One region of the Latilactobacillus sp. genome, then DNA from elsewhere that is predicted to be linked to it. Evidence: predicted binding sites of a transcription regulator. Region 1 holds the regulator's gene; the other holds the start of a gene.
What was found. The regulator NrdR, encoded in region 1, represses ribonucleotide reductase genes. The targets are predictions, from matches to a motif close to ACACNATATATNGTGT.
Positions count from the first base shown of each region.

Region 2: a site for NrdR is predicted at 1,366-1,381, ahead of NDN60_RS09125 (deoxynucleoside kinase). Genes of this name have one in related genera too.

Region 1 covers NZ_JAMQEX010000007.1:83,949-87,165, reverse strand. Annotated here, with positions in the region: gene mutM (DNA-formamidopyrimidine glycosylase) at 1-454, shown strand, start outside; gene coaE (dephospho-CoA kinase) at 454-1,062, shown strand; gene nrdR (transcriptional regulator NrdR) at 1,611-2,084, shown strand; gene NDN60_RS05175 (replication initiation and membrane attachment family protein) at 2,102-3,217, shown strand, end outside.
Region 2 covers NZ_JAMQEX010000021.1:5,155-8,371, forward strand. Annotated here, with positions in the region: gene NDN60_RS09120 (helix-turn-helix domain-containing protein) at 1-589, shown strand, start outside; gene NDN60_RS09125 (deoxynucleoside kinase) at 657-1,319, opposite strand; gene NDN60_RS09130 (helix-turn-helix domain-containing protein) at 1,528-3,105, shown strand.

The sequences.
Region 1 (3,217 bases):
TGGCTTGAAGGACCTAGGGCCGGAACCAACACCGACGACCTTTTTAAAGGCGGACTTCTATCAACGGTTGCAAAAACATCACAAAGCTATCAAGCCATTATTATTGGATCAAAAGGTTGTGACCGGTCTAGGCAATATTTATGTCGATGAAACGTTGTGGTTAAGCCATATTCATCCAGAAACACCAGCCAATGACTTGACGCGTGCTGAAACGGATCGCCTCCACGATGAGATTATTGCTGAATTAGAACTAGCGATTAATCATGGTGGGACAACGGTTAACACGTTCTTGAACGCGACCGGTCATGCTGGCGCCTTCCAAGAAATGCTGCGTGTTTACGGCAAAAAAGGGGTTCCTTGCGAACGATGTGGGACACCCATCGAGAAAATTAAAGTGGCACAGCGGGGGACGCATTTTTGTCCAAAGTGTCAGATTAAAAGGAATGCAAAATAATGACTTATTTCCTAGGCTTAACGGGTGGTATTGCTACCGGTAAAACAACAGTTTCGCAAATGCTAGCGCAACAAGGTATTCCTATTATTGATGGGGATCAAGTCGCACACCAAGTGTTGGCTAATAATCAAAGCGTTCAAGCACAAATTCAAGCCACTTTTGGGAAGCAGCTTGTACAAGATGGTCAGGTCGATCGGGCAGCTTTGGGCAAATTGGTCTTTGGTAATCAAGCTGCCTTGGCGCAACTCAACGCGATTACAGCACCGGTCATTCGGGAGACGATTATGACCGAGATGGCTCAGGCCAAAGCGCACCAAGTACCGCTAGTTGTTTTGGACTTACCGTTGTTATATGAACAGCACTACGAAACGGTTTGCGACGGGGTGTTAGTCGTTTATTTGCCGGTTGAAAAACAATTAGCGCGATTAATGGCGCGGAACCAGTTAAGTCGCGAAGATGCTTTGAAACGGATTAACAGTCAAGCATCATTGGCTGAAAAACGGGACAGAGCAGACTTTGTGATTGATAACCAAGGTTCACTGGATCAATTGAAAGCCCAATTAAAGACAGTTTTGGAAGGAGTGTGCCATAAGTCGGGTATGTCCTGAGGATTAACACAGAATGGTGAATGATTGCTGGAAGCAATCGTTTGACATTCAGGGTTAACCGGAAGGATATGACTTATAGAACACGTTTATACCACCAATGTTCGGATACCGAAAAGGAGCTGAAGACAAAATTACTTTTGCCCCAGCTCCTTTTTTGGTCTATTCACACCACTCCGTATATGCGCAAAAGTAACCCGGTGCGATAGTACTCTGAAACGTGGACTACCAACCTGATTCCTGTGGTTAGCGATGTCAGTCAAACAACCGATTGCATCGGTTATTCGCCTAACGCTGCTAATCCTCAGAATCAACCCGGTTGGTAACGCACGCTGGTTAAAACGTGCCTCTCGCATCAACTTTTTGTGCTTTACCACGTTGTGCGAACAATCGACTGTGTCGCTTATTCACACCACTCAGTAAATGCTCAAAAGTAACCCGGTGCGATAGGCACTCTGTTGCATGTCATGTTATAATATTATTATACTGTCTGTTTAGAATAGTAAAATACAATTAATATTCCTTAAATTAAAAGATAAGAAGGTGTCTTTATGCTATGTCCACATTGCCATCAAAATAGTTCACGGGTAATTGATAGTCGACCAACAGATGAAGGACGCGTTATTCGGCGTCGTCGCGAATGCGAAAATTGTCAATTCCGGTTTACAACTTTTGAAAGGGTGGAGCAAACACCGTTATTAGTCATTAAGAAAAATGGGACCCGTGAAGAGTTTAACCGCGATAAATTATTACGTGGTTTAATCCGGGCTGCCGAAAAGCGACCGGTTACGATGGAACAAATGACTGAAATTGTTGATGAAGTTGAAAATAAAATCAGGGCATTAGGCGAAAACGAAGTGTCGTCACAAGCTGTCGGCGAATACGTCATGGCCGTTTTACCAGGTGTCGACGAGATTGCTTACATTCGTTTTGCTAGTGTCTACCGTCAATTTAAAGACATGAATGTTTTTATGGCGGAATTGCAAGAAATGATGAAAAAAGAAAAGGCTAAAGACCAAGATTAGTCGAAAGGAGTTAGCGGATGTCAGATGCATTTGATTATTTAAGTCCTAAAGATGGGTTTATGGTGACAAAAGCTAACTATTTGAGCGATTTTGATCAAACAGTCGTCACCTATTTATACCAACCACTGATGGGGGCTGTCGCGTACAGTCTCTATCTTTTGTTATGGAGCCAATCAACACAGGCCAAGAGTCAAACGACTTTCCAAACGCATGCGACCTTGTTGAATTTACTAGGGGTTGATTTGCCGGCTTTTTATGACGCGCGCAATAAGTTAGAAGCGTTAGGTTTAATGCGGACTTATCAGAAGAATAACAATACGGGCCGCAATCTGGTGTATGAATTATACGCACCAATGCAGCCACATATTTTCTTCAATGATGATTTGTTGAGTGTCATTTTATACGAATCAGTCGGTGAGAAGCGGTTTGTTGAATTGAGAGAGCATTTTAAACTACAACCAGTGCGCTCTAAGGAATACGAAGAGGTCACGAAGAACTTCTTGACGGTCTTCCACGTTCAAAATGATCATTTAACAACGGCCCCTACGGCAGTTGCTGAGGCACAAAGTACGTATCAACAAAAAAAGGCGCAAAAACCAAGTTTCACGTCAGTTGAGTTGCGCACTTTTGATTGGGCTTTATTACAAGAAGTGGTTGCACAGAATCAAATCGATACGGATGAAATTTTACGTAATGAGCAACGATTATTTAATTTGCATTATTTTTACGGATTAGACGAAATGGAATTGGGACGCTTAATCGGCCTCACCATGGATGTTGCCGACAGTCGGGTCAATATGGATGCGTTAGAACAAAACGTTTTGAATAATTATACGCGCCGACATAGCGTTCAAAATAACAGTGAACAACCGGCTAAAAAACCGCTTGAGACGCTACAAAAAGAATGGCAAAAAGCCGGCTTTAATGAAAAAGAAATGCAGTGGTTAACCGAAAGTCAGCAGTATTTACCAGTTGATTATTTGGAATATCTTAAGCAAAAAAATCATGGCTTTGTGGCGAAAAATGAAATTCGCGCATTACGTGACTTACAAAATCGCTATATCTTTAACAACGATGTTTTAAATATTTTAGTGGTTTATATTATTAGCCAGTATGAGGGCCTAACACAAGCT
Region 2 (3,217 bases), on a different contig from region 1:
TCAGCGCTATTTGAAGATATCAGATAAAGTCTATCACGAGTTACAAAATGCCTTATTTGTGGTCACAACTAATATTCATGTGTTAGGTAATGATATGACTTCCGTAGCATCACATCAATTAATGGAACGCTTAAAATTATTGCGGCCCAATGAACGATTACGGGCTGGCGTTAGTCAGACAGTCGATTATCTCTTATCTGAACCAGAATTTCGATTATTTGAACCTAATCGAGATGCGCTTGTGAAAGCGTACTATAACTTGATGCGACAATTAATTCAACAGTATCGTCCGGCTAACCGTGTGAAGGTTGCTTTAGTGGTTGAACAAGATTATTTAGGTTATATGGATGTCTTGGCGGCATTGGATAACATTCAATACGTTGATGTCAGCACTAGTGATGAAGCCTTACGGGATGCCGATTTAGTGGTTACTACGGCCAGCATCACCTTACCAGATTATACCAATCCAGAAGCAGTGCCGTTTGTTTGGCGGTTGAATGCTAATAGTGATCATTACGCTCGTTTATACGGGATTGTTCACGAATTATGGATTCAAAAATCACACTTAGAAAAATCTGAGCTCAATTGATAACGTACACATTTGTATGCAAAAAAGGCCTGGATAATAATTTATCCAGGCCTTTTTTAAATCAGATTTAGATTGCTTTAGATTGTTGTTCGTTTAATTCTTTAACTCGTTGGTCGATCATATCGATGACTTTTTTACGATCAGCTTCGTTTTCAACGAAGTCTAATACGTCGCCGTCGATTTGCATCTTAGGACTTTCATCATAAGCGTCGTACCAAGCGTCATAACGGCTGTTTAATTCCTTGTAATAGTCGTAGAGGGTTGGATCGGCTTCTAATTGTTCATAAGAACGACCACGTTTTTGAATCCGTGAGAGCATTGTTTCGAAACTAACGCGGACATGGATTAATAAATCAGGACGTTTCTTGTGGGCGGCAAATGGTAATTCTTGCATCATGTTGGCTAACAATTCGTCGTAAACGCGCACTTCAGTTGCTGTGGCACGACCGAGATCAGCGTTCAAGTGGAAGAGTAATGAATCTTCGAAGATTGAGCGATCCAAGATGTTGTTATCATCTGTGTAAGCTTGCTTGATACTATCAAATCGTTTATTTAAGAAATAGATTTGGAGTAAAAAAGCGTATTTTGTAGGATCTTTATAAAATAAAGGTAATACTTCGTTATCATCAACGGATTCGTAAAAAGCTTCCGTTCCTAAATGATCAGATAAATATTTTGTTAAACTAGTTTTTCCTGCACCAATTGTGCCAGCAAGTACGAGCAATGTCATCAGTCTCCCTCTTTTGACTATAAAATGTGTTTTGAATGTTATTGATATACAACATGTGGTGTTTCATCACCAAACGTCACTTAAATATTCTAGCATTTTTAGCGCAAAAAGCAACGCTTGTTTATCAAGGGGAGGTATGGTTTCATTGCGAAGTCATTAATGGTAAAATAAATTGCCCATTATAGATACTTTCCGGGAGGTTAGTCAGTTGAATAGAAATGACAGTGTTTTTTTAACACAGGCTGAAAATGATAAATATGGTCTGTTGTTGGATATCGCGAGCTTGAAGCGGGATGAATTACCCGTCAAAAAAAGAATTGCATTATCTCGAAAAAATGAACCATTAGTCGACGACGTTAATTTAAAACAGGTCGCCGCCTTATTAAACCGGACTTATGGTAGTCTATATAATACCTATATGAGTATCGTCGCTGATTTAAAAGAAGTTATCGGCGAAGACACTGAAGATATTCAAAGATTATTTAGTGTCCCACTAGATGCCTATCACTATCATTTAGTGGATCAATCAGATGTTTTTGATTTTGTAAACATCTTGTTGAAAGGTGAAGAAGTGAAGTTCGAAGAATTTTGGACATCACACGATATCAGCAAAGCAACCGCATTGCGGCATTTGAAAGGTGTTCGGGATTTAATCCGGTCATTTGATATTCGCATGTATTACGATCCAATTCGCCTAGAAGGTGATGAGAATAAGATTCGCTTAGTCCTCATCATTTTATTCTGGCTAGCGACTGATGGGCACACATGGCCATTTGAAACGATTGATCGATTGGATGCTTTAAAGGCGTTTGATTTAGCAATCGAACGGTTCCAATTGGCAAAACCAAATGTTTTAACCCGCGAATTAGGTGCATACTTAGTTGTGACAATGTACTATCGGATTGCGCAGCGGCACTATATTCAAGGACCTACCGAAGAAAATTTATTGCGGTACCCAGTCCCCAATATGATTAAAACGTATATTAACCAACCGTTCATTGGGCCAGCGTTAATTATTAAAAATGCAATGGCTCAGATGACGATGGAAGAAGCAATGGCTGAATCTTTTAACCTTTATGACTTGATGAACTTTGGGCCCATCTTGTTACAAGGGAATAATCAGTATATGCCATCTTATGAAGATCGCTATGAACGTTATATTCCTAAGACCCATAAATTCGTAATGGATTTCATGGCTAAGGTGCCAATTAATCTTGAAGAACATTTGAACCTGGATGAAGAAGATTATCAAGGATTAGTTCAGACATTAATGGCCACTGTCATGACAATCTATATGTTTAAACAAGATGTGATGTCGATTATGGCGAACCATTTAATGGACGATTACACACGCTTGAGGGATAACCCCGTTTTAAAACAAGATATTGAAGATACGGTCGATTACTTACTCTTAGACAAGCAATTAGATTTTATCAGCGATTTACGCGATCAAATTGTTAGCGGGCTTTATAATGTCTTACGGCAAGTTGTTCAACGGGTAGCACCTACTAACCCGGTGAAGGTCGTCTTAGTATCAGAACAATCATTCTTAGGTTATTTTGATTTAATGATGGCTTTGAAGAATATTCGTTATGTGACAGTGACGCACGACGATGCTGATTTGGCTGATGCCGATCTAGTCATCACAACGTCAAGTATCTCGTTAGCCAATAAGGTTAACCCGAATGCAGTGATGTTTAAGTGGAATCAAAATGCGGATAGTGACCATTATGGGCGTTTATATGGCTTATTAAGAGAGCTTTGGTTACAAAAGTCAGCCGATTAAGATTGAATTTAATAGCCAAATGGGTTATTCTTAATGCAAGAGAAAAACACGTGAATAAGCGCCTATATGGATTGACAGAGAGATACCGGTTGGTGGAAGGTATTGAATCCAG